Regions from separate parts of the Anoxybacillus suryakundensis genome, predicted to be linked through region 3. Evidence: riboswitches for the same ligand, from Rfam matches in the RefSeq annotation. Region 3 holds a riboswitch; each other region holds the start of a gene.
The links. Region 3 has a riboswitch for S-adenosylmethionine ahead of ASC42_RS03190 (bifunctional homocysteine S-methyltransferase/methylenetetrahydrofolate reductase). Riboswitches for the same ligand answer to the same signal wherever they lie in the genome.
Positions count from the first base shown of each region.

Region 1: it holds a riboswitch for S-adenosylmethionine, as region 3 does, so the genes downstream of both, mtnK (S-methyl-5-thioribose kinase) here and ASC42_RS03190 (bifunctional homocysteine S-methyltransferase/methylenetetrahydrofolate reductase) in region 3, are expected to answer to the same signal.
Region 2: it holds a riboswitch for S-adenosylmethionine, as region 3 does, so the genes downstream of both, ASC42_RS02275 (methionine biosynthesis PLP-dependent protein) here and ASC42_RS03190 (bifunctional homocysteine S-methyltransferase/methylenetetrahydrofolate reductase) in region 3, are expected to answer to the same signal.
Region 4: it holds a riboswitch for S-adenosylmethionine, as region 3 does, so the genes downstream of both, metK (methionine adenosyltransferase) here and ASC42_RS03190 (bifunctional homocysteine S-methyltransferase/methylenetetrahydrofolate reductase) in region 3, are expected to answer to the same signal.

Region 1 is NZ_LIOK01000002.1:142,320-150,027, forward strand. It holds gene ASC42_RS01965 (pyridoxal phosphate-dependent aminotransferase) at 1-955, opposite strand, end outside; gene ASC42_RS01970 (carbon-nitrogen family hydrolase) at 1,056-1,850, shown strand; SAM riboswitch class I at 1,938-2,037, shown strand; gene mtnK (S-methyl-5-thioribose kinase) at 2,107-3,276, shown strand; gene mtnA (S-methyl-5-thioribose-1-phosphate isomerase) at 3,287-4,321, shown strand; gene ASC42_RS01985 (sugar ABC transporter substrate-binding protein) at 4,318-5,436, shown strand; gene ASC42_RS01990 (sugar ABC transporter ATP-binding protein) at 5,433-6,926, shown strand; gene ASC42_RS01995 (ABC transporter permease) at 6,923-7,708, shown strand, end outside.
Region 2 is NZ_LIOK01000002.1:212,889-220,596, forward strand. It holds gene ASC42_RS02260 (hypothetical protein) at 1-507, opposite strand, end outside; gene ASC42_RS02265 (HD domain-containing protein) at 627-1,163, shown strand; gene metC (cystathionine beta-lyase) at 1,183-2,322, opposite strand; gene ASC42_RS02275 (methionine biosynthesis PLP-dependent protein) at 2,326-3,429, opposite strand; SAM riboswitch class I at 3,502-3,609, opposite strand; gene ASC42_RS02280 (RpnC/YadD family protein) at 3,721-3,948, opposite strand; gene ASC42_RS02285 (cupin domain-containing protein) at 4,019-4,498, opposite strand; gene mscL (large conductance mechanosensitive channel protein MscL) at 4,774-5,169, shown strand; gene ASC42_RS02295 (phosphatidylglycerophosphatase A family protein) at 5,278-5,793, opposite strand; gene ASC42_RS02300 (alpha/beta hydrolase) at 5,944-6,636, shown strand; gene ASC42_RS02305 (YjcG family protein) at 6,698-7,210, shown strand; gene ASC42_RS02310 (GNAT family N-acetyltransferase) at 7,215-7,646, shown strand.
Region 3 is NZ_LIOK01000003.1:155,191-162,898, forward strand. It holds gene metH (methionine synthase) at 1-1,906, opposite strand, end outside; gene ASC42_RS03190 (bifunctional homocysteine S-methyltransferase/methylenetetrahydrofolate reductase) at 1,899-3,746, opposite strand; SAM riboswitch class I at 3,814-3,916, opposite strand; gene ASC42_RS03195 (YajQ family cyclic di-GMP-binding protein) at 4,006-4,497, opposite strand; gene ASC42_RS03200 (BMP family lipoprotein) at 4,665-5,630, shown strand; gene ASC42_RS03205 (methyl-accepting chemotaxis protein) at 5,643-7,295, shown strand; gene ASC42_RS13615 (DUF3941 domain-containing protein) at 7,327-7,452, opposite strand; gene ASC42_RS03210 (DegV family protein) at 7,482-7,708, opposite strand, start outside.
Region 4 is NZ_LIOK01000001.1:209,118-216,825, reverse strand. It holds gene ASC42_RS01035 (N-acetylmuramoyl-L-alanine amidase) at 1-352, opposite strand, end outside; gene pckA (phosphoenolpyruvate carboxykinase (ATP)) at 470-2,056, opposite strand; SAM riboswitch class I at 2,231-2,339, shown strand; gene metK (methionine adenosyltransferase) at 2,461-3,666, shown strand; gene asnB (asparagine synthase (glutamine-hydrolyzing)) at 3,728-5,617, shown strand; gene ASC42_RS01015 (glycosyltransferase family 4 protein) at 5,608-6,735, opposite strand; gene ASC42_RS01010 (phosphatase PAP2 family protein) at 6,749-7,267, opposite strand; gene ASC42_RS01005 (gamma carbonic anhydrase) at 7,341-7,708, opposite strand, start outside.

The sequences.
Region 1 (7,708 bases), on a different contig from region 3:
GGACGTCCCAACCGATGTCACGCAAAGCATGAATAAACGTATTTCGCCTTGCTTCATACGTGGCGACAAGCTCGGCGACGCACTGTTGCGACTCGAGTAGCGCGACTGCTGCCGCTTCTTGAATAGCACCGAACATGCTGACGTACAAATGGTCTTGGAGTACGTGGATTGCTTCAATCATGCTTTCGTTGCCGACCGCAAAGCCGATGCGCCACCCTGCCATATTGTACGTTTTCGAAAACGTATAAATTTCAATGCCGACGTCTTTTGCCCCTTCAACTTGTAAAAAGCTGACCGGCTTTTTCCCATCAAAGCCAATCGCTCCGTATGCGAAATCGTGCACGACAGCGATATGATGTTTTTCCGCAAATGAAACGGTTTCTTGAAAAAACGATTCCGTTGCTGTCGCGCCTGTCGGATTGTTCGGATAGTTTAAAAACATCAATTTTGCCTCGCGAACGACGTCTTTCGGTAGCTCATCGTAAGCGGGCAAAAAGCTGTTTTCCGCCCGCAGCGGCATCATTTCCATGCGCGCCCGCGCAAGCACGACTCCCGACCAATAGTCCGGATAACCGGGATCGGGAACGAGGACGACATCACCTGAATTTAATAAACAAAGCGGCATTTCGACAAGCCCTGCTTTTCCGCCAAATAAAATAGCGACTTCTTTTTCCGGGTCAACCGTCACCCCGTATTCACGCTTATAAAACGTCGCCACCGCCTCTTTGAAAAACGAATAGCCGCGAAACGGCGAATATTTATGATACATCGGCTTTGCCACCGCCTGTTGCATCGCGCGCACAATATGTGCGGGCGTCGGCTGATCGGGATTTCCTTGTCCGAGATTAATGACATCGTGCCCTTCAGCGATGACCGCCTGTACGTTTTGCACAAGCGACGCAAAAAATTGCTTCGGTAGTTGTTGTAACACGTTCGATTGTGGAAATATGTTCATTTTTTTCACACCTACTTCACAAAAAGGTTGAAATTCTAGTCAAGTATCATATATCGTAAAAATCAAAATGTAAAGAAAATTTTTTGTTGAGGTGAATGATATGAACATCGCTTGCATACAAATGGACATTGCGTTTGGAACACCCGAAAAAAATAAACAAACCGCCTTGCGCTACATCGAACAAATCGCTCGTGACGTTGACGTCGTCGTTTTGCCTGAACTATGGACGACAGGCTATGATTTAACGAGACTTGCTCATATCGCTGACGAAAACGGCGAAGAGGCAAAATCGTTTCTTTCCGAACTTGCCCGCACGTACGATGTGCATATCGTCGGTGGATCGGTCGCAAAAAAAACGAACGAACGAATGACGAACACGATGTATGTCGTCAACCGAAACGGCGACGTCGTTGGCGAATATAGTAAACTTCATTTGTTCCAATTGATGGATGAGCATTTGTATTTGCAAGCAGGAGAAACGATGGGGCTATTTTCGCTCGATGAAACGACGTGTGCCGGCGTCATTTGTTACGACATTCGTTTTCCAGAATGGATTCGCGCGCATGCGCTACATGGTGCAGAAGTATTGTTTGTCGTTGCGCAATGGCCGCTTTCTCGCCTTCATCATTGGCGTACGCTATTAACGGCGCGGGCGATCGAAAATCAATGTTACGTTGTCGCTTGCAACCGCGCAGGAAAAGACCCGAACAACGTATTTGCTGGACATTCGCTGATCATTGATCCGTGGGGAAACGTGCTTGCTGAAGGAGGCGAACAAGAGACGGTCATTGTGACGAATATCGATATAAACGACGTGCAAGACGTGCGTGCGCGCATCCCGATTTTTTCCGATCGTCGCCCAGACGTGTATAAAATGTTTGAAAAAAAAGATTGACAAACGAGCATAATGCGATGTATGATTCGAATCAAGCGAATTCACACAACTTTTTCACTGTTTATAACATTCGAATAATAACAAACACTCTTATCAAGAGCAGGTGGAGGGACGAGCCCGATGAAGCCCGGCAACCGGCGATGACGCACGGTGCTAATTCTTGCAGCAGTAGGCTGAGAGATAAGAGGTGCGAAGCAAACTTCAAACCTCTTTCGTTCAGCGAAAGAGGTTTTTTATTTTGAGAGGAGGCATGTATATGTACGAACCATTGACAGAACAAAAAGCGATTGCCCTTGCTGTTCGTTTAGGGCTATTTGGAGAAGATGCGCTTCTTTCTAGCGAAGAAATTGGTGACGGGAACTTAAATCTCGTCTTTCGCATCGTCAACGAGCGAACAAACGACAGCATCATCATTAAACAAGCGTTGCCGTATGCGAAAGTCGTTGGCGAAAGCTGGCCGCTTACATTAAAACGGGCAACAATTGAAAGCCAAGCGTTGCGCACGTTCGCGAGCTACGTTCCTCACTATGTTCCGAAAGTATACTATTCCGATGAGACATTAGCGATTACAGTGATGGAAGATTTGTCGCATTTACACATTGCACGCCGCGGGCTCATCGAAGGAAAAACGTTTCCGCGTTTATCGGAACATATCGGCGAATTTGTCGCCAAAACAGCGTTTTACACGTCGGACTTTGGCATGAATCAACAACAAAAAAAGAAGCTCGTACAACAATTTACAAATCCCGAACTATGTAAAATTACGGAAGACCTCGTCTTTACTGATCCGTTTTTTGACCACGACACGAACAACTTTGAAACAGAGCTTCGTGCCGATGTCGAACAGCTTTGGCAAGATGATGTGCTTCAGCGCGAAACAGCGAAATTAAAACGGCTTTTTTTAACGAAAGCGGATGTGTTGCTTCATGGGGATTTACATACGGGAAGCATTTTCGCAAGCGACGAGGAAACGAAAGTGATCGACCCGGAGTTTGCGTTTTACGGTCCGATCGGCTTCGATTTAGGGCAATTTTTTGCCAACTTACTATTAAACGCTCTCTCCCGTCATGAACGTGACCGCGAACCGCTTTTTGCTCATATTGAAAACACATGGGACGTCTTTACCCGCACGTTTGCTGAACTTTGGCGCGAAAGCAACGAACCGTATGCGCGCACATCTGGCGTGCTTGATGACATCATAGGCGATGCGCTCGTTGAGGCGATCGGCTTTGCCGGTTGCGAAGTCATTCGCCGGACGATCGGGTTGGCGCATGTGGCGGACCTTGATGAATTGCCGCTTGAGCGCAGACTTCACGCAAAACGCCACGCCCTCCGTCTCGGTCGCGAACTTATCGTGCAGCGAAACAAACTAGCGATCGATGACGTGAAAAAGCTCGTGCAACAAACGGTGCATGTGAACAGCTAGGAGGAAGACGATGAAAGCAATACAATGGCATGATACACATATTACGATTTTAAACCAACAAGCGTTGCCTCATAAGACTGAATATTTAGAATTAAAACATATCGAAGACGTATGGGACGCGATCGTTACGTTAAAAGTGCGCGGAGCGCCAGCGATCGGCATGACTGCCGCCTACGGTTTGGCACTTGCGGCTCAATCATATGAGACCGATGATTTAGCGACATTTCATACCGAACTAAAACGCGACCGCGACTATTTAGCAAGTTCGCGACCGACCGCCGTCAATTTATTTTGGGCGCTTGACCGGCTCACAAAAAGCGTCGCGAACGCTACATCCGTCAACGAAGCGAAAACGACGCTTATTCATGAAGCGATTTGCATGCAAATCGAAGATGAAGACGTCTGCCGCCGCATCGGTGAACATGCCCTTTCCTTGTTTCAAGACGGCGACCGTATCATGACGATTTGTAATGCAGGAGCGATTGCCACAGCCCGTTACGGCACCGCACTTGCGCCGTTTCATTTAGCGAAAGAAAAAGGGATCACGCTTCATGCGTACGCTTGCGAAACACGCCCGGTGTTGCAAGGAGCAAGGCTAACCGCATGGGAACTTTCCGAAGCTGGCGTCGATGTGACGCTCATTACAGATAACATGGCGGCACAAACGATGAAAGCGAAGCATATTTCCGCAGTCATCGTCGGGGCAGATCGCATCGCCGCCAACGGCGATACAGCAAACAAAATCGGCACGTTCGGCTTAGCCATTTTAGCGAAAGCGTTCAACATTCCATTTTACGTCGCCGCCCCGCTATCGACGATCGACTTACAGACGAAAACAGGCGACGACATTCCGATTGAAGAGCGAGCGAAAGAAGAAGTCACACATATCGGCGGCGTGCGCATCGCGCCAGATGTGAACGTCTACAATCCGGCATTTGATGTCACACCGCATGAACTCATTACCGGCATCATTACGGAAAAAGGGATTATCTTCGGCGACTACGAAACGAAACTGCCGACATTATTTGAGGAGGTTTTGGCATGAAAAACATATGGGCAATCATCGTGCTTTTATTCGCGCTTTTAGTCGGTTGCACAAACGAACAAGACGCCGTCTCAAAACGAGCGGAACAACCGAAAGAAGAAGCGAAACAAACGAACGAAACAACGGATGCAAAAGCGGATATCCCTGCAGCATTAAACAAACCGATTAAAATAGCTGCCATTATGCAAATGTCAATCGGCACGTTTTCATCGCAATATATCGCAGGCGTGAAAGAACAAGTCGCGAAATTTGGTGGCGACGTGCAAATTTATAACGCTGACAACGATTTAACGAAAATGGCATCATACGTCGAAACAGCGATCAACCAAAACGTCGATGCGATTTTATTAGACCACGGGCGCGCAGATGCATTAAAAGCACCTGTTGAAAAGGCGCTGGAGAAAGGCATTCACGTCGTTGCGTTTGATAACGATTTAAACATTCCAGGAGTCACCGTCATTGACCAAGACGATTACAGCTTAGCATGGAAAACGTTAAAAACGTTAGCGGAAGATTTAAACGGGGAAGGCGAAATTGTCACGATTTGGGTCGGCGGCTTTACGCCAATGGAACGCCGCCATGTCATTTACGAAGCATTTCAAAAACGGTATCCGAACATTAAAGAAGTAGCGAAATTCGGCACCGCAAGCGCCAATACCGCTTTAGATACACAAACACAAATGGAAGCCATTTTAAAAAAATATCCGAACAAAGGCGACATCGACGCGGTTTTTGCGACATGGGATGAGTTCGCCAAAGGAGCAACGCGCGCCATTCAACAAGCCGGTCGAACAGAAATTAAAGTGTACGGCATCGACTTAAGCGACGAAGATTTACAACTCATTCAACAACCAAATAGCCCATGGGTCGCAACAACGGCAACCGACCCAGCGGAAGTCGGTCGCGTTCAAGTGCGCTTTGCGTATCAAAAAATCGCCGGAGAACAAACGCCAAACATTTATTCACTTGAACCACACTTAGTGAAACGTTCAGACTTGCCGAGCACACCAATTACGATGAACGAGCTAAACAACTACATGCCAAGCTGGGGACAATCGAACGTTGCCATCTCCCCATGGATGAAGACGCTTGAAGAAAAGGTGAAAAAGCAATGAGCGGTTTGCGCATGAAACAAATCGTCCATACATTTGGCGATGTGACCGTATTAAACGGCGTGAACTTCCATGTCCAACCGGGCGAAGTTCACGCCCTTTTAGGTATGAATGGAGCTGGAAAAAGCACGTTAATGAACATTTTAGCTGGCGTCTTGCAGCCGGTGAGCGGAACGATTGAAATAGACAGAAAGGTGCATACATTTTCTTCTCCGAAAGATGCAAAACGAGCAGGCATCGGACATGTCGTACAAGAAGTGGATGCGGCATTATTCCCTGCTTTGTCCGTATATGAAAATATTCTCGCTGAACAAATTGTCGCTCAAAAACAAATATCGTTTTCTAAAACGAAACATCGGGCTGCTGTTTTACAACTGCTTGAGCGCGTCGGCTTAACACATTTGTCGCCTGATGTCTCTGTACAAACATGCACGCTTCATGAAAAACAACTCATTTTGCTAGCACGCGTCCTTTCTTCTTCTGCTCGCTACATTATTTTAGATGAGCCAACCGCCTCGTTAAGCGAAGAAGAAACGAAACGATTGTTTGCGATGATCGAACAGCTAAAAGCGCAAGGGGTGTCGTTTATTTACATTTCGCATAAATTGCACGAAGTAAAACGCATATGCGATCGAATGACGATTTTGCGGGATGGCGAAGTCGTATACGAAGGCGATGTGTCGCTCGCGACAGAAGACATCGTTCGCCATATGGTCGGACGGCAAACAGAGATGCGCAACGAACGGGCACGCAACATAAGCAAAGAAACGATATTTGAAGTCAAGCAATTGTACATTCCAAAAACGAAAACAACGGTCGATCTTGCGGTTCGGCGCGGTGAAATTGTCGGCATCGCTGGCATTGTCGGGGCAGGAAAAACAGAGTTGGCCGAAAGCATCATCGCTCATGTCGAAACGACAGGCGAACGCATCGTGCGTGGAGAAAAACAAACATGGACCTCTCCAAAAGATGCGATTGAAGCGGGCGTTTGTTTCATTCCAGAAGAACGCCGGAAACAAGGGCTTTTTATGAGCGAAACGGTCGAAAAAAATTTGACCGTCCGTCTATTGTCAAATATTGCCCCATGGCAATGGATTCAAAAACGGAACGAGCGCGCCATCGCAACAAGCCTCATTTCATCGTTACATATTCGCCCATCTTCGCCGACGGCGCTTGTGAAACATTTAAGCGGCGGCAATCAACAAAAAGTGGTGATCGGGAAATGGTTACAAACCAATAGCGACGTCTTTCTTTTTGATGAGCCGACAAAAGGCATTGACGTACATGCGAAGGAAGAAGTATTTTCGATTATTCGCACGCTTGCTGAAAAAGGAAAAGCGATCATTTATTTCACGAGCGAATGTCAAGAATTACTCCATATCGCCGATACGATTTACGTTATGGTCGACGGTCAGTTCGTAAAAAAAGTGGACGCACTCGAAGCGACATATGAACAGCTCGTCTATGACATGACTGGGGGTGGAACGAATTGAAGTTTTTATACAAATACGGAACGATACTCGCCATCGTTATCGTCATCGCTTTTTTTAGTCTCACGCTCGATTCATTTTTTACGTATGCGAACTTTAGCGACATTTTGCGCTCGATTTCGATCGTCACGCTCGTTGCGATCGGCATTACGTTTTCGTTAGTTGTCGATGGATTCGATTTATCCGTCGGCTCGACAGTCAGTTTGGCAACCATCGCAAGCGCCTCCGCGCTCGTTTTACATCGCCAAGAGCTGCTTGTTGCGCTTATCGTCCCACTTATACTCGGTGCGCTCGTTGGAATACTTAATGCGTTTCTCATTATCCGTCTTCGTTTACCTGACTTATTGGCGACGTTAGCGGTGATGTACATCATTAACGGCGTACAGCTCACATACACGAAAGGATTTTCCATTTATAACGACATGCCACTTCCAGAAGGTGGCGTGGCGCCGGGAAAATTCATTCCATCATTTTTATTTATCGGACAAGGGGAACTGTTTGGCATTCCGTTTTCTGTGTTGCTTATGCTTTTGCTCGTCATTGGCGCTCATCTTTTTTTAACGTATACAAAAACGGGACGTTTATTTTATATGACAGGAGAAAATCGTGAAGCAGCCCATCTCACCGGTATTCCTGTCAACCGCTACCGCACGTATGCGTATGTCATTAGCGGGATGTTTGCGGCTTTAGGCGGCATTGTGCTCGCTTCACGCATCGGTACGGGGCAAGTGTCGGCGGGCGCATCACTGTTAATGGACGGTGTAGCTGCTGCGTTTATCGGCTTT
Region 2 (7,708 bases), on a different contig from region 3:
TTTGTCGATCGCATACTTTACAAAGCGATCGAATGTCACTTTTATTCCTCTTTCACCTTGGCGATTGTACGGAATGAGGGCGTGAACATGATCGATGACAAGCTCTGTTCCTTCGTCTGTCTCTTTCATTTTCATGCTTTTTAAAACGACGGTGCGCGGATCTTCGACGATGACTTCTTCCATGCCGCTTTGGCTATGGGTGAATACGTGCACTTCGTTTTTATACGTGCCGTTTCCGCGCGCTTTCACGAGAAAAACGACAACATCTTCTTTTCCATCTTCCGTCACGTCAATGGAATATAATTGCGGAATGGCTTTCGGATCGTTCACATGTTCCCATTCTGGAAACGCATACGTCTCTTTGCCGACGCGCAACATAAAATGGCGCACCCAATCTCCATCTTCTTTTCCACACAATTGCACGTTTGCTTCATCCAATTTTTTCGTGCAAGCATGCCCATTGAATGAAAACGCTGTCATCATTGATAATAATAATGATAAAAACATATGCGTCCTCCAAACCTTTTTTCACTTAGTATGAAGGAAAAACAGAAAAATATGTATTGCCATGTTAGAAGTATACATGATATGATAATTAGAAAAACATTCGAAAGGGATGGTGAGCTATGAGACGTGTCACATTAACTGACATCTTCCTTCACCCCATCACCCAAAAATATTTAAAACGCTCAGGCGTCGCGCACGCCATTGCGACCGCATATCATGCGTATCGCCTCGCCTTACAGTACGGTGTCAACGTCGACTTGGCGACAAAAGCGGCATTGCTTCACGATATCGGTCATTACGAATGGTATTCAAACGGAACATGGGATTATGAAACATATAAACAAAACGACATTCACGCGATCAAAGGGGCTGAGCGAGCGCATAAACTGCTTATTCGACTCGGAGAACATCCTCAGCACGCGAAAGAAATCGCCCTCGCCATTTTGCTTCATACCGACTCGTATCTTCCAGAAGGAGAATTAAAACGAAAGCCGCTCCAGACGATCGTCAAACTTGCCGATGAAGCAGATGAAGAACCGGGTGGCAAACATCATTATCGCCAAATCGATGATGAACTGGCCTTGAAAAAAATCCAACAACTCGATCGCATGGTCGAGCAACAACTACAACGACATGCCCTCGACCAAATTAGCTAAGGCTAGGTACTGACCTAGCCTATACATATGATAACGCCTGTTCAAAGTCGGCAATCAAATCATCAATGGCTTCAAGTCCAACACTCATGCGCAACAAGCCGTCCGTAATACCGCGACGGTGGCGCTCCGCTTTCGGCATCGCTGCGTGCGACATTTTTGCCGGATACGATAAAATCGACTCAACTGCTCCTAAACTGACCGCAAATATCGGAACGTGCGCATGTTTGACAAACGTCCGCACCGCTTGTTCATCTTCCAATTCGAACGACAGCACCGCACCAAACCCACGCGCTTGCTCGCGATGAATGATGTGCCCGTCATGATGCGAAAGCCCTGGATAATATACGTGCGCGACTTTCGGATGACGATGTAAAAACTGCGCGAGTTGTATGGCTGAACGAGACGAATGTTCTAACCGAACATGAAGCGTTTTTAGCCCACGCAACACAAGCCACGCATCTTGCACGCCGAGCACCGCACCGAACGAATACTGCAGTTTCCGCAACTCTTTCGCAAGACGCTCGTCTTTGACAACGGCTAGCCCCGCTACAACATCGCTATGCCCCGCTAAAAATTTCGTTGCGCTATGCAAAACGACATCGACACCGAGATCAAGCGGACGCTGCAAAATAGGCGTCGCAAACGTATTATCTAAAAACGTCAAACAGCCGTGCGCTTTGGCGAGCTTCACAACCCCACGAATATCTGTAATTTTCAAGAGCGGGTTCGATGGCGTTTCCATATAAATGACTTTCGTATTCGGACGAATGTGACGTGCCACCGCATCTAAATCGGTCATATCGACAAACGTATGTTCAATGCCAAATCGGCTTAATACATCGGTGATGATGCGATACGTTCCTCCATATACGTCATCAGTAACGAGCACATGATCACCTTTCGACAACAATAAAAATGCCGTAGAAATCGCCGCCATGCCGGAGGCAAACGCAAAGCCGCTGACACCCCCCTCTAGTTCTGCAATCGTTTCTTCTAACGCCTCGCGCGTCGGATTGCCCGAACGGCTGTAATCGTACTTTCCGAACGTATCAAAATCAAACTGATGAAACGTCGATGCATGATGAATCGGGACGCTCACCGCGCCCGTTTGCGCATCAATTTGCCATTTATTGTGAACAAGTTGCGTTTGTAAATCCATCTTTTACACCTCTTTCATGCGTTGAAACGCTTGTGTTAAATCAGCAATTAAATCGTCAACATGTTCAATGCCGACCGAAAAACGCAACAGTCGATTACATACCCCGTTGGCGATACGAACGTCCTCTGGAATATCCATATGCGTTTGCGTCGCTGGATACGTAATAAAACTTTCGACACCGCCTAAACTTTCCGCAAACGTAATAAGCTTTAAGCTTCGTAAAAAGGTATTCACCCACCGTTCGTCGCGCACGCGAAACGACAACATGCCTCCCCTGCCCGGATATAGCACATCGGTCACGTCTTCATGTTGTGCTAAAAATTCATAAATCGCTTTTGCATTTTGTTCATGTTGGCGCATGCGAAGCGCGAGCGTTTTCATGCCGCGAATTAACAACCATGAATCAAACGGCGACAACACCGCACCGATGGCGTTATGATACATCGCCAATTGCTCGCACAACGCTTTTCCTTTTGCGACAATGAGCCCAGCAAGCACATCGTTATGCCCGCCTAAATATTTCGTCGCGCTATGAATGACGATGTCTGCTCCTTTCGTTAATGGCTTTTGTAACATAGGCGTATAAAACGTATTATCGACAATGAGAAGAAGATGATGTTGTTTCGCAAACGTTGCCACCGCTTCGATGTCCGCTTCTTGCATAAGCGGATTTGTCGGCGTCTCTAAAAAAATGGCTTTCGTTTTGTCCGTCACATCCCCTTTCACCGCATCGAGATCGCGAAAATCGGCATATGTAAACGACAGCCCGTATTTCTTCCACCCTTTTTCAAATAGTCGATACGTTCCACCATATAAATCCGCCGAAACGAGAAAATGATCACCGCTTTCAAACAACGCAAACAACGTTTGAATGGCCGCCATCCCTGAGCTACATGCAAAACCTTGATCCCCTTCTTCTAGCTCGGCGATCGCTTCTTCGACAATACGTCTCGTCGGATTTCCTGTGCGAATGTAATCGTACCCTGTCGATTGCCCGATCCCTTCATGACGATATGCCGTTGAAAAATACACAGGTGGATTCACCGTCCCTGTCACCGTCTCGCTTCGATTACCAATTTGCGCTAATACCGTTTCGATATGACTCATGCCCTCTCTCCCTTTCCGAAAAAATAAAAAGCCTTCTAAGAAGAAGGCTTTTTGTCCATAGACAACGACTTCTTCTTATCTTCCGAATTGAACACCAATTCGCTGGATTTAGCACCTGACCATTTTCGGCTGGTTGCTGAAGGTTCACCGGGCCAGTCCCTCCCCTTCTCTCGATAAGAACGCACAAGTATTGAATTTTCTGATTTTTAACTAATGTATATGATTTTCAAAAAAATTGCAACTGTTTTTTATCGTCTAAACATGACAAGCTTGCTGTACATCGAGGGAGACTCATTCCTTTTCTAACAACTCACGCACTTTTTCTTCCGTAAGGTCTGTGACGTTCGCAATATCTTTGACGCTCATTCCTTTTCGCGCCATCGTTTGTATAAGATGTTTCATACCTTGTTTTATTCCTTGTTTTATTCCTTGTTTTATTCCTTGTTTTATTCCTTCTTCTCTTCCCTTTTCTAACGCCTTTTGTTCATACGAAATCATGAGTTCCAACACTTTCTCCATTTCATTCACCTCGCTTCGCAGTTTTCGTTCTTCTTCATCTAAAAGACTTGAGGATCTCCCCCCAAGTCTTTTACTGTTCAGCCGCAAGCGCATCGGCTTTTGTTGGATGGACGGTTCCAGCAGGATGTTGTGGCGGCGCATAAATAGAATATAGCTTGAGCGGAATATTTCCGGTGTTGATGACATTATGCCACGTTCCGGCAGGCACAAAAATGGCAAAGCCATCGCTGACTCGTCGTTCAAACGTCCATTCATTTTTCCTTTTCCCCATCCGCACGATGCCTTCGCCTTGTTCAATACGTAAAAATTGATCGACGCCGCGATGAATTTCTACACCAATATCTTCCCCGACACGAAGGCTCATTAACGTCACTTGTAAATGCGGTCCTGTCCATAACGTTGTACGAAACATGTTGTTTCGTTTCGTCGCCTCTTCTATTTGGACAACAAACGGGTTCGGCCCGTAATCTTTCGTGTTTTCTCGCGGAAGCGGATACATCGGATACGGATACATCGGCACATACACATAATTCGGATAGTAATAATACATGTTCCCACCTCTTTCTTTATGATCATCGCTATGTTATGCATGAACCATAAAAAATGCGCCTATGTGTAAACAGAACGATCCGTCAACGTATGAGTAAAATGTTTGTGGGAGAAAAAAATACAGGTTCCTAATTCAGTATAATCAGGAACCTGCTGGATATGTAAGCAAAATAGATAAAAAACGGGCTCTCCTCCTGTAAGATAGCAATGATTGATTTTTGCTTATCGGGAGACTTTGTTATACTAAAACATAAACATCACATACGGAGGTTTGTTATGTGGCACGAGTTTAAAAAATTTGCGGTACGTGGCAACGTCATCGATTTGGCTGTCGGGGTCATTATCGGCGGAGCGTTCGGGAAAATTGTCTCTTCTCTCGTCAACGACATCATTATGCCGCTTGTCGGTTTGCTTTTAGGGGGCATTAACTTTAGCAATTTATCATGGAAAGTTGGCGAAGCCGAAGTAAAATATGGCGCGTTTATTCAAACTGTCGTAGATTTTTTCATTATCGCCTTTTCCATTTTTCTATTCGTCAAACTTTTGAACAACTTATACGAACGCGTCAAAAAACAAGAAGAAGCAAAAGAAACCGCACAAACGCTCACGAAAGAAGAACAACTGCTGACAGAAATTCGCGATTTATTAAAACAACAAAAAGAAACACCGTAGCCCCCAAAGCGTTTTTGGGGGCTTCATTCCCATAATAAGCAAGCCGTTTATATTTCACATCTTTTTCGTAAAAGAGCCGTAAACCCATCCGGATTTACGGTCTCCTTTTTACGCATTCAACGCAGCTTCTTCTTCATCGCGCAAGTTGTGGGCAAGGCGACCGGAGGCGCTTGCAGCAACGCTTGCGACTAAGTCGTCTAAAAACGTGTGCACACCTTTGCCGCGCTTTGTATCGAGCTGTTTAATGATTCCGACTTTATTTTTATCGAGATGGCCAAACGTTGTCACCGCAATGCTTCCGTATCCGAGCACTGCCCCTAACGCTAACGTTTCATCGACGCCAAACAGTCCTTCGTCTGTTTCAACAATCGTTTGAAGCGGTTCGGAAAGCATGTTTTGCTCTGCTAGTTTATCAAGTTCAATGCCAACTAAAATCGCATGTTGTACTTCGCGCTTTTGAAGCACTTTTTCGACACTTTCTATACATTCTGCCATCGTTAAATCTGGATTGTACGGACTTTGCATTTCATATACAATCTCAGCGATCGCTGGAATCGTCACACCACGTTCCGTCAATAGCTGCAACGTTCTTTCATATATTTCTTTGCTTGATATACGCTTCATGTGTTATTCCCCCTCTCGTTCTCCCATTATATCACGCAACGACAAAAAATGCAGAAATGTGGTACGATAAGAAAGAACAACGTCGAAAGCGGAGGGCATCACAACGATAGTCCTTCGCCTCGAAAAAGACATATATAAGGATGGGAGAACATGCAAGAGTTAAAACTTCACAGCCAACATTTAGACGAGGAACTATCATTGCGTGTGTATTGTTCAAAACCTGTCACACCGCTTTATAAACACCTCGTCATCATTGCACAAGACGGACAAGATTATTTTATGTTTGGCAAAATCGGACGCGTCATCGACGAGCTTCGTGTGCGCGCTGTCGTCATCGGCGTGCCGTATCGCGATGTATTCGATCGCTATGAAAAATACCACCCGAACGGAAAAAAACGAGAAGCGTACATGCGCTTTCTCGCCAACGAGCTTGTGCCACTTGTCGACGAACAGTTTTCAACTTATCACATGGGCTCAAGCCGCATACTCGTCGGCGATTCGCTTGCCGGAACCGTTTCGCTACTTACTGCGATGACATATCCGCATACGTTCGGAAAAGTCGTCATGCAGTCGCCATACGTCAACGACGAGGTCATGGCGCATGTCCAATCTTTTACCGATTGGCATTTGCTTGCGCTGTATCATTCGATCGGCATACATGAGACAGAAGTGAAAACGACAGACGGAGCTGTCCGTAACTTTATTGAACCAAATCGTGCGCTATCTCACGTCCTTCAAACAAAACAAGTTCGCTACCATTATCACGAGTTTGACGGCGATCATTCATGGACATACTGGCAGCCAGATTTACCAATCGGATTAAAAAAAGTTATTGAAATGTAACAGTATTTTCCGAAAATTTGTTATAATATATAAATATAATGATGAAAGGAGGAAACGTCGCATGAAATGTGGCATCGCGATTTTTCCATCGAAAAAAATTCAAGATTTTGCAAATGCGTATCGCAAACGGTATGACTCTCATTACGCTTTAATCCCACCGCACATCACGTTAAAATATGCGTTTGATGTGGAAGAAGACAAGCTGGAGGAACTCGTTCAACAACTGCGCAACGTCGCGCGCGAAACGGAACCGTTTTTGTTGCGCGTCACGAAATTTAGCTCGTTTTATCCGGTCAACAACGTCATTTATTTAAAAGTAGAAAAAACAGAGCCACTCGTGACACTACATGAAAAATTACATCGTCCACCGTTCGTCGAGCAAACAGACTATGCGTTCGTACCGCACATTACGATCGCACGTAATTTGTCAAACGACGAATATTCGGACGTATTCGGACGGTTCAAGATGCAATCTGTCCATTTTGAAGAACAAGTCGATCGCTTCCATCTGTTATATCAGCTTGAAAACGGATCATGGTCCGCATATGAAACATTTCATCTCGGAAAGGAATAATTATATGGACGTCAAATTCGGGCAAGATGAAGCGCTTTGGCACGATGCCCTTTCCGTCCGGCGCGCTGTCTTTATTGACGAACAAGGCGTATCAGAAGAAGAAGAAATTGACGGATTTGAACAACAGTCCGTTCATTTCGTCATATACGATAACGACAAACCAATTGCGGCAGGGCGCTTCCGAACGATTGACGGCATCGGTAAAGTCGAACGCATTTGCGTCCTTCCAGCTTATCGCGGACGTGGCATCGGCAAGCGCATCATGGAAGCGATTGAACAATACGCCAAACAGCACGTCTCAAAAGTAAAACTAAACGCTCAAACACATGCTGAACCGTTTTACAAACAGCTCGGCTATGAAACGGTATCCGACGTCTTTCTTGACGCAGGCATTCCACATGTGACGATGATCAAAACAATCGACATGCGATCATAACGGTCGCATGTTTTCTTTTTCGCTTGGCATACTAAAAAATAAGCGACAAAGGAAAGGATATC
Region 3 (7,708 bases):
TTCCTTCAATGATATATGTGGCGAGCCGTTCTTCTAACGTCATATGGACGTCTTTTTGTTTCGGCTGTTTCGTTTTATCGCGATAAAATTGAATAAAGGCGTTTAACGTTTCATCATTCGTATTAAACAACAATGCCTCGGCTAAGCGTACTTCTTCTTCTGGAATGGAAGCGAATCGCTCTAATTTTTCTGTATTGACGATTGCATAATCAAGTCCCGCTTGTGTGCAATGGTATAAAAAGACGGAGTTTAACACTTCGCGTCCGACAGGTGGCAAACCGAAGGACACGTTACTAATGCCGAGCATCGTTAAACAGTTTGGCAAATGTTGTTTAATGAGACGAATGCCTTCGATCGTCTCTTTTGCTGCGCCGATGTATTGTTCGTCTCCTGTGCCGATCGGAAAAACGAGCGGATCGAAAATAATATCGTGTGGTGAGACGCCATATTTGTTAACAAGCAAATCGTACGAACGAAGGGCGATGTCTAGCTTTCGTTTCGCGTCAATCGCCATCCCTTGTTCGTCAATCGTGCCGACGACGACCGCTGCCCCGTATTGATGAAGAAGTGGAACAATTTTTTCAAACCGCTCTTCGCCATCTTCTAAATTAATAGAGTTAATGATCGCTTTTCCTTGCGAATACGACAATGCGCAGGCGATGACGTCTTCATCGGTCGAGTCGATCACAAGCGGCACTTTCACTTTTTTCACGACTTGTTGAATAAATTGCTCCATATCTTCTTTTTCATCGCGGTCAGGGTCCGCCAAACAAATGTCGATGACGTGCGCCCCATTTTTTACTTGGGCACGGGAAATTTCTGCCGCTTCTTCGTATTTGCCTTCCGCGATGAGCCGCTTAAATTTGCGCGAACCGATGACGTTCGTTCGTTCGCCGACAAAGAGCGGTCGCATCGTTTCGTCATAAATAAGCGCATCGATGCCAGAGACGGCGTGCATCGCAAACTGTTTCGGGATCGCACGCGGTGGAATGTCGCGTACGGCTTCGGCAATCGCTTGAATATGTTGTGGCGTCGTGCCGCAACAGCCGCCGACGATATTTAGCCATCCTTTTTCGGCAAATTGGCGAATTTTTTTTGCGAGCATGTCTGGCGTTTCGTGATAATGTCCTTCTTCGTCAGGAAGACCAGCGTTCGGATAGCAGCTGACGGCGGTGTTCGCTAATGAAGCGAGTGAGCGCAAATGATCGGTCATAAATTCAGGACCTGTGGCGCAGTTTAAACCGACCGCAAATGGTTTCATATGTTGAATGGAAATAAAAAACGATTCGATCGTTTGCCCGGCAAGCGTCGTTCCCATCGGTTCAATCGTTCCAGAAATCATAAGCGGCACTTGCTTGCCAACCGTTTTGAACGCTTCGGTAATGCCGAGAAAAGCAGCTTTCACGTTCAACGTATCTTGGCACGTTTCTAACAACAACAAATCAACGCCGCCAAGCAGTAAGCCACGCGCTTGTTCTTCATAGGAAGAAACGAGTTCCGCAAATGTCGCTCCTCCTGTGACGGAGAGTGTTTTTGTCGTTGGACCTATCGAGCCAGCAACGAAGCGAGGGTGATCGCTTGTTGTATATTTTTCCGCCGCTCGTTTCGCAAGTTTTGCTGCTTCGATATTTAATTCAAGCGCCAAATGGCCGAGGTTGTATTCGTCTAAGACGATGCGTGTTGCTCCGAACGTATTCGTTTCAACGATGTCTGCTCCTGCGGCAAAATAAGCTTCATGAATATGTGAAATGACGTGAGGAGCAGTGAGTGTTAAATATTCGTTACATCCTTCGTACGCTTCACCGCCGAAATCGTCCGCTGTTAAGTTGGCCGCTTGAATCATCGTTCCCATCGCACCGTCAATAATTAAAATTTTTTTCTCAAGCTGTTCAAATAAACTAGCCATAGTAGACCGTCCTTTCTTTTGTGAGCCGCTCTTTTTCATGAATGTAGTGAACGAGTTCGACCGTCATGTCGTAGCGTAAAAACGGCGTAATTAAATAGATGCCGCGGAATAAATCGAATGCTGCATCGATGAGTGATTTGGCGATCGCCAAGCCTTCTCTTGTCGATTGAACAGGATCGTTGGCGCACGCAGCCATGCGGGCACGAATGTCGTCTGACAGCGTAATGCCTGGCACTTCATGATGTAAAAAGTCAGCGTTGCGCGCGCTTGTAATTGGCATGATGCCGATGTAAATCGGCGTTGGTAAATGTTTTGTCGCTTCATATACGTCTTTGATTTGTTTTTCACTATACAGCGGTTGTGTTAAAAAGTAGTGCGCCCCGCATTCAATTTTTTTCTCTAGCCGCTTGACCGCTTTATCTAAGTGGCGCACGTTCGGGTTAAAGGCCGCAGCGATGGAAAAGTTCGTTTTTTGTCCGAGCGGTTTACCTGAGTACGAAAGCCCTTCGTTAAATTGCCGAATTAACGAAATGAGGTCAAACGATGATAAATCATATACGGACGTTGCGCCAGGGAAATCGCCGACTTTGGACGGGTCGCCTGTTAAAGCGAGTACATCGGTCATGCCGAGCGTATGAAGTCCCATTAAATGCGACTGTAAACCGATTAAATTGCGGTCGCGGCACGTAATATGAATAAGTGGGCGCATATTTAGTTGTTGTTTGACGATTGTTCCGACAGCGATGTTGCTAATGCGAGGTGTCGCAAGCGAGTTGTCGGCAAGCGTTAGTGCGTCAATATGTGCGTCTTTTAATGCTTTTGCGCCTTCTAAAAATTTCGTTAAGCCGAGTTTTTTTGGCGGATCGAGCTCGACGATAATCGACCGTCGCGTGCGTGCAAGATCGGCAAGGGAAGGTTGTTTCGTTTGTTCTGCTTCTTGAACGACAATAGTATGCCGTTGTTTCACTTCTTTTTTATATACAGGTGTGCGATCGGGAAGGGCGCGAGCAATCGCGGCAATATGTTTTGGTGTCGTGCCGCAACAGCCGCCAATGAGTCGAACCCCTTGATCACGAAACGCGCGGGCTGTTTCTTCAAAATATTGTTCGCTCGTTTCGTAAATGAATCGTCCGTCGCGATATTGTGGCAAACTCGCATTCGGGTACACCGATAAAAAGGCGCGCGTTGGAATCGGCACTTCTTCGAGCGAACGCAACATATGATATGGACCGAGATGACAGTTTAAGCCGACGACATCGGCGCCAAGTAGTTCTAACTGACGAAGCGCTTCAGCAAGCGGCATGCCGTGCTGCAAGACGCCAATGTCATGAAGCGTGACGTGGGCAATGATCGGCAACGTCGTTTCTTTCCGAGCGATGGAAAGAACGGTTTGTAATTCTTCGAAATCGTAATACGTTTCAAGTAAAAGTCCATCAACATTTTCGCTTAACAACACATACAGCTGTTCACGGAACGTCCGTTTCACTTCTTCAAGCGAAATCGTGCTTTTGTTTGTGCTGCGCAATCCTCCGATCGTACCGAGCACGTAGGCACGTCCTTTTGCTGCTTGTTTTGCAAGTTGGACAGCCGCTTTATTGATTTCTTTTACATCGTCCTGCAAACCGTAGCGAGCAAGTTTTACATAGTTGGCGCCGTACGTGTTCGTTTGGATCACTTCAGCGCCTGCTTCGATATACGCTTCGTGAATATGAACGATTTCTTCCGGCTTCGTTACGTTTAATTCTTCAAAGCAACGGTCGATGCCGTGCGCATATAATAACGTTCCCATCGCTCCGTCGGCGATGACGATGCGTTGTTTTAAATCGTCTAACAGTCCCACGTCCATTCCTCCGTTTCTTTTTCAAACTAAAACGTCTTCTTCATAAGAAGAAGACGTTGTGCGCTCCTTCTTATCTTCCAAGCGAATCGCTTGTCTGGACTTAGCACCTTGACGATCGTCAGGTTGCTGAAGGTTCATCGGGCCAGTCCCTCCCCTTCTCTCGATAAGATGTTGTATGAAGTTACTCATAAATGTAACTGATTTTTTAGAAATATTCAACTATTTTATTTGAAAATAAAAAAGAAGGCGTGTTGCCTTCTTAACGATAGTTGACGAATTGGACGTCGATCGGTAAGTCTGCTTCGCGAATGGCGGCGATGACTTTTTGTAAATCGTCTTTACTTTTGCCGCTGACGCGAATTTGGTCTTCTTGAATTTGACTTTTCACTTTTAAACCTGTATTTTTAATGATTGTGTTAATTTTTTTCGCGTTGTCTTTGTCGATGCCTTGGACGAGTTTGGCACGTTGGCGCACCGTTCCGCCAGAAGCAGGTTCGATTTTTCCGTATTGAATGTTTTCCGTTGGCACACCGCGCTTAATGAGCTTGCCGATGAGCACGTCTTTGAGTTGTTCGAGCTTAAATTCATCGTCAGAAATGAAAATGAGTTCATCTTTTTCAAGCGAAATGTCGCTTTTGCTTCCTTTAAAATCATAGCGGTTTTGAATTTCTTTTAACGCGATGTTGATGGCGTTTGTTACTTCTGACAAATCGACTTTCGACACAATATCAAATGAACTTTCTTTTGACATATATATCACCTCAATATAAATTTGTTGTGTTTCCATTATAGTCGATTGTTGACATATGAACAACTTTACAAAATATTTATATATAAAAAGTAAACAAACTGTCGAATATTGTCGATATAATACATGAAGTGAGATTTGATCGAAAGATAAGGAGATGAGGGAATTTTATGAAAAAAATGATTTCACTCATGATGGCATTCGTTTTGTTACTTGCCGCTGGGTGTTCACAAACGAGCTCCTTTCAGCCGAAAGAGCGTGTGAAAATTGGCATTATGTTATCAGACGTCGGACTTGGCGATCAATCATTTAGCGACTCGGCATTTCAAGGGTTAATGAAAGCGAGAGATGAGCTCGGCATCTTTTTTGACTACCGTGAGTTAAAAGAAACGGGAACGTATGAAAAAGGGCTAACCGAGCTTGTTGAAGCAGGGAACGATCTCGTTATCGGTCTCGGCTTTATGGTGCAACAAGATTTAGAAAAAGTCGCAAAAAAATATCCGAAACAGCAATTTATATTAATTGACGCGGTATCTAACCTCCAAAACATTACGTCCATTACGTTTAAAGAAGATGAAGGGAGCTTTTTAGCAGGTGTTGTCGCAGCCATGCTGACGAAAACGAACAACGTCGGCTTCGTTGGTGGAGCGGATGTGCCATTGATTCGGAAGTTTGCGAACGGCTTTATTCAAGGGGTAAAAGCGGTGAAGCCAGAAGCAAACGTGCAAGAAGTGTATGCCGGCAATTTTGGCGATGACAAGCTTGGAGCAACGATCGCCAAACAAATGATTGCCAACGGCGCAGATGTGTTGTATGCGGCGGCTGGGTTTACAGGTGTCGGGGTGCTACGCGAGGCGGAGATGAACAAAAAATATGCAATCGGTGTCGATAGCGACCAATATTTTTATGCGGAAAAAGCGGTGGTCACATCGATGTTAAAAAATGTAGATGTTGCGTTATATACAGTCATTAAACAGTATGTTGAAAAGAAAGAAGTGCCAAAAGGAACGATCGAACTTGGGTTAAAAGAAAACGGCGTCGATTTAGCACCGATTCGTGTCGTGACGCTCAGTCCAGAGCAACAGGCGACGCTTGAAAAATGGAAAGAAAAAGCGACAAACGGCATTACGCAATAAAGGAGGGATACGATGTCGATTAAACAACGATTATTATTTCATTCATTAGCAACGCCAGTCATTGCCGGCGCTATTATTGTGTTTATTATTATAAATATGCTTTCGATTCAATCGTCGAATCAAGATTTCGTTCCGCTGATGATGAAGGCGCAACATTTACAAGCAGAGCTGAAAGCGACGAAGCAAAGTTTAAGCAACTATGCATATAGCCCAACAGAAGGAAATAAACAAGAAGTACTTATTCATTTGGAAGAATCAGAAAAGTTGCTTCGCGTATTAAATAAAGGACTGACCCAATCGTACATTCGTGCTGCACTTGAACAAGCGAATAAAAAATTTGACGTGCTAGCTAAAGAATCGAAAGCGGCACTTGATGCACGGAACGTAGCAGAAATTCGCCGCCAGTCGATGCGAGCAGAAGGGGTATTAAACGACATATATGTCGTCAACACATATGTGAGCGAATATTATACGTACATGCAACAAACGTTACAAAAACAAATTTCAGGCGTTATTACGATTTCGCTCGTTGCGATTGCAGTGGTATTATTGTTTGCAGGATTTAGCGGATTTAGACTAACACAAAAAATTACGGTGCCGCTAAGAAAAATCGCTGAAAATGCGAAACAAATTGCAAGCGGCGATTTGCGTATTGAGCCTGTGAAGTATAGCGGGAGAGACGAGCTTGCTGATTTAAATGAAGCATTTGCAACGATGGCTGATCAGCTGAATGGCTTGCTTCAATCGGTTGATACAGTCAGTAAGCAAGTAGAGGCGTTTGCGAAAGAAATTGATGAGGAAACAAAAACGTTAACAGAAATTAATAATCAAGTAGCTGTATCAACAAACGAATTGTCAGCCGGAGCGCAAAGCATTTCCGAAGATTTACAACATGCGGTACAACTCATTGAACGAATGGAACATACTGTACAAGAAAACGTTGGGCGTACCGAACAAACGGCTCGTTATAGCGATGAAGCGGTCGAAGCGATTGTGCACGGTCAAGCGGCGTTAGCGGAACAAAAAGCGTTTATTGATGAAAATGCACAGGCGACTGCCTCCATTGAACAATCGACGGAACAGTTTGCGACGTATGCAAGAAAAATTGAAGATATGGCAAAAGCAGTATCTGACATTGCGACGCAAACGAACTTATTGGCGTTAAATGCCGCGATTGAAGCGGCGCGTGCAGGGGAGGCAGGGAAAGGATTTGCAGTCGTCGCGGAAGAAGTGCGCAAACTGGCAGAAGAATCATCGAAAGCGACAAGCCAAATTTTTGAGATGGTTCATCTCATTCAATCGGGGTTAACGAACGTCACCGAAGCCGTTCGTCGTGGGGTAGATATTGCTGAAGCACAAACGAAAGCCATTGAAACGACGACGGAGGCGTTTAGTGCCATTGAGAAAAAAGTACACCATATTACGACCGATATTCAAGCGCTTGTCATCGGCATGAATGAATCGAAAGAGCTTGGCAAAAACGTCTTGCAAAATGTTGAAAGCATTAGTGCGGTCGTTGAACAATCGGCAGCAGGCAGCGAAGAAATTGCCGCGTCGATGGTGGAGCAGTTAGAAGCGTTCAAAAAAATGAGCGAAAAAGTGACGACGTTGCGTCAACTTACAGATGATTTACAACGGACGATGGCAAAGTTTCAAATGAAATAGAAAAAGATGCTCCGCGCGAGCATCTTTTTCTTTACAAATGATTCGTTTCTTTTGAGTAGGCGCGTTTGCCAGCTTGACGGTTTTTTTCGCGCTCCATATTTTTTTCGTGTCGTTTGGCATTATTGTCTTTTGCTTTTTTGTCGTTATCGCTCGTCATATTCTTGCCCCCTTTGAAAAGTAGTGTAATCATTGCTCGAGTTGTTTATTCAAGAAAAAGAGGGCGATCGTGCCTGGACCAGCATGCGCTCCGATGGCGCCGCCAATTTCAGAAATGAAAAATTGTTTGCAACCGAACGTTTCTTCAATCATCGCTTTTAGTTCGAGCGCCGTTTGTTCGTCATCGCCGTGACTAATGCCGATGAGTTGGTTTTGCACGTCTGCTCCGCGCTCTTGCATAAGTTCGACCATGCGCT
Region 4 (7,708 bases), on a different contig from region 3:
TCAATGATTGTTTTTGCTCATTTGTCGGTTGTTGTGTGCGAAAATCCCCTGTTAAACAAATGCCAATGCAGTATGAGTTATGATTACCAACATGGTAGCTAATTGTTTCTAAATCGTTGCAAAAATGAATCGTTCCGTCTTGTTCGATAACAAAATGGTATCCGATTCCTGGCCACCCCTTGCTAACATGATAATTAGCAAATGCAAATGCCGAGCCTGTTTTCGTTAAACTATGATGAATAATAATATGTGTTTTTTGCTGCAATGTTGTTTTTTTGTACGACTGTCCAGAACGAGTAGGGAGAAGATGACGTACATCTTTTAATTGCGGGAGAGCAAATAGTCCATTCATTTTGTATCCTCCTTTTGTTCACTTCTATACACTACTATATGTTTCATAGTAAAAATGGTTTGTACGAAGTCATTAAAAATAAAAAAAGCTGCCGAATAAGCAGGCAGCTTTTGTCATTTATCCAATTGGTCCACCGAACTGTTCAATGCGTGGATCAACGTTTTTGAATTTCTTGAAGTTTTCGCGGAACTTCGCCGCAAGCTCTTTTGCTTTTTGTTCGTACTCTGCTTGATCCGCCCATGTACTTTTTGGTTGTAGCACTTCATCAGGAACACCTGGGACGTGAAGTGGAATGTGTAATCCAAAAATAGGATCTTGAACGGTTTCGACGTTATTTAACTCTCCTTCTAACGCTGCTTTCACCATCGCGCGCGTATACGACAGCTTCATTCGTTCACCAACGCCGTATCCACCACCAGTCCAACCAGTGTTCACTAAAAAGACTTGAACGTCGTGAGCATCGATTTTTTGTCCGAGCATGTCTGCATATCGTGTTGCTGGAAGCGGTAAAAACGGCGAGCCGAAGCATGTAGAGAACGTTGCTTCTGGTGCTGTAATCCCGCGCTCTGTACCTGCTAACTTGCTTGTATACCCGCTTAAGAAATGATACATTGCTTGCTCTTTTGTGAGTTTGCTAATTGGTGGCAATACACCGAACGCATCTGCTGTTAAAAAGACGATTGTATGCGGGTGGCCAGCAACGCTTGGCTGAACGATGTTATCCATCGCTTCAAGCGGGTATGCGGCACGTGTATTTTCAGTTAACGTCGCATCGTCATAGTTTGGTATGCGCGTATCTGGGTCAATCATGACGTTTTCTAATACAGAACCGAAGCGAATCGCGTCAAAAATTTGTGGCTCTTTTTCACGTGATAAGTTAATGCACTTAGCATAACATCCGCCTTCAATATTAAAGACACCGTTGTTTGACCAACCGTGCTCATCATCGCCAATTAAGCGACGGTTTGGATCGGCAGAGAGCGTCGTCTTTCCTGTGCCTGATAAACCGAAAAAGAGCGCGACATCTCCTTCTTGACCAACGTTTGCTGAACAGTGCATCGGGAAGATTCCTTGCTCTGGCAATAAGAAGTTCATGACGGAGAAAATTGATTTTTTCATTTCACCTGCATATTCTGTCCCACCAATTAGCACAGTGCGACGTTCAAACGAGATGATAATAAATGTTTCTGAACGCGTGCCGTCAACAGCTGGATCGGCTTTAAATGTTGGAGCAGAAATGACTGTAAATTGTGACTCATGCGCTTGTAATTCTTCCGTTGTTGGACGAATGAATAACTGATGGGCGAATAAGTTATGCCAAGCAAATTCGTTGACAACTTGAATTGGCAAACGATAAGCTGGATCAGCGCCTGCAAAGCCATTAAATACAAACAATTCTTCTTTTGTCATTAAATAATCGATCACTTTGTTGTAAAGTTTATCAAATACTTCCTCAGAAATTGGTTGATTGACAGTTCCCCAATCAATTTTATGTTTAACAGATGGCTCTTCGACAATATATTTATCTTTCGGGGAGCGACCTGTATATTTTCCTGTTGTTGCACAAATCGCTCCTGATAAAGTAAGAATGCCTTCTTTCCGAGTTAATACTTTCTCTACTAGTCGTGGTACAGATAAGTTATGAAAAACCCCATCCCTTTGTAAGAGTGTCGATAATTTGTTTGTCAGTTCAATGGAATTCATTGGACAAAACCTACCTTTGTTTGATTTATCTTTATGTAAAAAGTATAACACATTTTAATAAATAGTCCATACTAATTAGCGTATTTTTCTTGAATTTATTTTCAAAATCATTACAGTAGAAAAAACGTTGACTCGCTGATGATATATGTGATATGATGCTGAGATGAACGGATACTCTTATCCCGAGTTGGTGGAGGGAGACAGGCCCGATGAAACCCAGCAACCGTCACGTATGTGAAAAGGTGCTAACCTGTGGCAAGGGAACGCCCTTGAACGATAAGAGTGAAAGGCGCAGACAAATGCAAAAACCTTTCCTCTGAAGGAAAGGTTTTTTTCACGATAGACCATAATAAGAGGGATGAGTACCGTATCATTTGTCATTATTATTGAGGAGGAATGTTTGAATGCCTAAACGTCGTCTGTTTACATCTGAATCTGTAACGGAAGGGCATCCGGATAAAATTTGTGACCAAATTTCCGATGCGATTTTAGATGCGATTTTAGCGAATGATCCAAATGCGCGTGTTGCGTGTGAAACGAGCGTAACAACAGGGCTTGTTTTAGTGAGCGGGGAAATTACAACATCTACATATGTAGATATTCCGAAAATTGTCCGTGAAACGATTCGTGAAATTGGCTATACGCGCGCAAAATACGGCTTTGATGCAGATACGTGCGCTGTATTAACATCAATTGATGAGCAATCTCCAGATATTGCGATGGGTGTTGACAAAGCGTTAGAAGCTCGTGAAGGGCAAATGACAGATGAAGAAATCGAGGCGATCGGTGCAGGTGACCAAGGATTAATGTTTGGCTTCGCGTGCAACGAAACGAAAGAGCTTATGCCGCTTCCAATTTCGCTCGCACATAAACTTGCGCGCCGTCTAGCTGAAGTGCGTAAAGAAGATATCTTACCTTATTTACGTCCAGACGGAAAAACGCAAGTGACAGTGGAGTATGATGAAAACGGCAAACCTGTACGTATCGATACGATCGTTGTTTCTACACAACATCATCCAGAAATTACACAAGATCAAATTGTACGCAACATTAAAGAGCATGTCATTCAACCTGTTGTTCCAGCGGAGTTGATCGATGAAAACACAAAATATTTCATTAACCCAACAGGTCGTTTCGTGATCGGTGGTCCACAAGGTGATGCAGGGTTAACAGGACGCAAAATTATCGTTGACACGTACGGTGGTTATGCTCGTCACGGTGGTGGAGCATTCTCAGGAAAAGACCCAACGAAAGTAGACCGTTCGGCAGCATATGCCGCTCGTTACGTAGCGAAAAACATCGTTGCAGCAGGTCTTGCAGATAAATGTGAAGTGCAGTTAGCGTATGCGATCGGTGTGGCGCAACCAGTATCAATTTCCATTGATACGTTCGGCACAGGTAAAGTATCTGAAGATGTATTAATTGAAGTGGTGCGCAACAATTTTGACCTTCGCCCAGCAGGAATCATTAAAATGCTTGATCTTCGCCGTCCAATTTACAAACAAACAGCTGCTTACGGTCACTTTGGTCGCACAGATATTGATCTTCCTTGGGAGCGTACTGATAAAGCGGAAGCGTTAAAACAACAAGCGTTACAGTTAGCGAAGTAAGAAAAGGGAGAGAGTTACGTCATGTAGCTCTCTCTATTTGTTAGTGAAACGGGGTGAAAACATGTGTGGCTTTGTTGGAGTGATATATGATCAACCAAATCAAATATGCGGTGAATGGAAACAAACGTTTCGTCAGATGAATGATGCGATTATTCATCGTGGACCAGATGACGAGGGATATTTTTTCGATGAGCATGTGCATTTTGCTTTTCGTCGTCTGAGCATTATTGATTTAGAGGCAGGTCATCAGCCGCTTTCCTATGAAAATGATCGATATTGGATTATTTTTAATGGAGAAATCTACAACTATATTGAATTGCGCGAGCAACTTGAGCAAAAAGGATATAAATTTACGACACATTCAGATACAGAAGTTATTTTAGCGTTATATGCTGAAACAAAAGAGGCTTGTGTTCAACAATTGCGCGGTATGTTTGCTTTCGTCATTTGGGATAAAGAAGAAAAAATAGTATTTGCTGCACGCGATCCGTTTGGTATTAAGCCATTTTTTTATACGATTGAAGATGATCGTCTTCTCGTTGCTTCGGAAAAGAAAAGCCTCTTATTAGCAATTGATGGAGATATCAACAGAGAAGCACTCCATCATTATTTAACGTTTCAATATGTGCCAGAGCCACTTACAATGACAGCAAATATTTGTAGACTGAAGCCTGGGCATTATATCATGAAAAAAATTGGCGAGCAACCAATGTTTGTTCGTTATTTTACACCAACATTTATGCCGATCCATCAATCAGAAGAAAAGTGGATTAGTGATATTCGTGATGCGCTATTCAAATCCATTGAAGTGCATATGCGTAGCGATGTGCCTGTCGGTTCTTTTTTATCCGGTGGGATTGATTCCTCACTTGTTGTTGCAATAGCTAAACAATTTCATCCGCAGCTCGAGACGTTTTCGGTTGGATTTGCTCGAGAAGGGTTTAGTGAAATAGATGTGGCGAAAGAAACAGCTGATCAACTACACGTTCGACATTACAGCTATATCATTTCTCCAGAAGAGTACGTACAAGCACTTCCACGTATCATGTGGCATATGGACGACCCGCTCGCTGATCCTGCCGCTGTTCCGCTTTATTTTGTCGCTCGTGAAGCGAGAAAGCGTGTGACGGTCGTTTTATCGGGTGAAGGGGCAGATGAATTATTTGGAGGTTACAATATTTACCGTGAACCATATTCGTTGCGCCTATTCAACCATCTCCCTCGGCCGATGAAGCGCGCATTGCGTATACTTGCCCGTCTTCTTCCTGAAGGAATGAAAGGAAAAAGTTTTATTGAACGCGGTACGACACCATTGCGTGATCGGTATGTTGGCAACGCGAAAATGTTTGAGGAAAAAGAAAAAGCTCTTACATTAAAAGAATACAATAGTGATTGGGAATATACGAACGTAACGAAACATTTATATGATGAAACAGCGTTATACGATCCTGTCGAACAAATGCAATATGTCGATTTGCATACGTGGTTATGTGGAGATATTTTGTTAAAGGCTGACAAAATGACGATGGCTCATTCGCTTGAGTTGCGTGTCCCGTTTTTAGATAAAGAAGTGTTCGCTGTGGCTAAACATATACCTGCTCACTTGAAAACAGCTAACGGTACAACAAAGTATATATTGCGGAAAGTGGCAGAAGGCATTGTTCCAGATCACGTATTGCATCGTAAAAAACTCGGTTTTCCTGTTCCGATTCGTCATTGGTTAAAAGATGAGTTGTACGATTGGGCAAAAACGATGATCCAACAAAGTGAAACGAATCATTTATTCCATAAGCATGTTCTTTTGCAGTTGCTTAATGACCATGCGACAGGAAAAGCCGATTATAGTCGAAAATTATGGACGGTACTGATGTTTATGGTTTGGCATGCCGTGTACGTAGAAGAAAAGTACGATTTTGCAAAGCTATCTCCACTTCTTCGCTCTTACGCGTAACGAGACTCGCGTTTATGCATCACTTGTTCATAGTGGGAAAGAAGTTCGGTGAATATGCTGTTCCAGTCTTTCGTTTCTGCGTATTCCCGAGCGGCTTTCCCCATTTGTTTTCGTTTTTCTTCATTTTTTAACATATATTCAATTGCTGCTCGCCAAGTGTTTAAATCATGAGGAGGGCATAATAAACCTGTTTGTTGCTCTTTCACAATTGTTGTTACGCCACCACGATTTGCGCAAACAACAGGAGTTCCTGATGCGAATGATTCTAATACGACATTGCCAAACGTTTCTGTTGGCGATGGAAATGCAAATACGTCCGCTGCTGCATATGCTTCAGCGAGTGCATCGCCCCTTAAAAACCCTGTAAACGTCACATTACTTGGAGCTATTTGTTGTAATTGCGCTTTTAACGGGCCGTCTCCAACGATCATCCAACGAATAGAAGAAGGCATTTGTTTGGCGAGTTGGATGAGTAAATCGACATTTTTTTCCCGCGCTAACCGACCGACATATAAAACGATATACGGTTCAGTAATGCCATATGCCTGTCGGAATGATCGGTTGTCTTCTTTCGGATAAAATATTGTACAATCAACGCCGCGCGACCAAATGTGTAAGTTTGTAAAGCCGCGCTGTTGCAATTCGTTGAGCGTTTCTTCAGAAGGGACGAAAATTTTTTCGGCAGAACGATGAAACCAATGCATATAACGCCAAAGCCACGGTGATAAAAAATCGAGGTTGTAGTAGTGTAAGTATTGATCAAAATGGGTATGATAAGAAGCGACAAAGGGGATATTCATTTTTTTGGCATAATGCAAACCGCACAGACCGATGTTAAATGGAGTAGCAATATGGATGAGCGTCGGTTGAAATTGCTCTAGCTGCTCTCTTATAGTCATCGTGTTTGGGATTGCCAAACGACATTCGGGATAAAGAAAAAAACGAAAGCTTTTGAAGTGATAAATACAATTTGTCGAAACATCTTCTGTCCGCGTTTCCGGAGCGAAAACGCGGTACGCAACTTGGTGACTTTCTAAAAAATCGACCCATCTTTTTAATGTGTGGGCTACCCCGTTTACTTCAGGGGCAAACGTGTCGGTGAATAAAGCAATTTTCATGCCCATTCCTCCCTTATAAAATGACAGAAAATGAAGCGACGCCAAACAACGTACCGAGCATACAACCGGCAAGCACATCAGACGGATAATGGAGCCCTAAATAAATGCGTGAAACAGCGACACTACATGCGATTGGCAACAGCCAAATCATTAATGGTGGAGCGTATAATAAAAATGGAATAACGACAGAGAATGTGGCCGTCGTATGTCCTGATGGAAATGAATGGTCAGTTAATGGGTTTTTTGTTACCTTCGTGTTATGCAGTGAAATATACGGTCGTTTGCGAGGATACATTTTTTTCATTATTGCGACAGGAATATGGCTAAGTGCTAAGGCGATCGCACTTGCGATAGCAGTATCGCGCCATTCATCATGCAATAACCAAATGGCTAGCATAACGGCTGTAATGGAAAATGTTGCCCCTCCAATGTGTGTAATCGAACGAAAATAGGCGTTTAGCCATTTCTGATCAAAATAACGATTAATGTTGTAAAATAACTTGCATTCCCATTCGTACCATTTTCGTAACATAAGCAAATCCCCCTGACTTTATGATAAAATACATATGTTAAGTAAATAATAAAACAATGTAAAAATACCACGCTTATTTGTCGCGTGGTTTGTTTACTTGAAGTGATTTATAATATTGACCTTTTTCTACGTATTCTCGGCGAATGCGTGCCATTTCACGCTCATCTTCTTCAGTTAGTTCACGGATCACTTTCGCTGGGCGTCCGAATGCAAGTGTGCGGGGAGGGATTTTTTTCCCTTGAGGCACGAGGCTGCCAGCACCGATAAATGCACCTTCACCAATTTCAGCACCGTCTAAAACGATAGAACCCATGCCGACGAGAGCGCCTTTTCTGATGATGGCACTATGTAAAATGACTTGATGTCCAACGGTGACATCATCTTCAATGATGAGTGGGTTGTTTGGACTTTGATGAAGGACAGCGTTGTCTTGAATGTTTA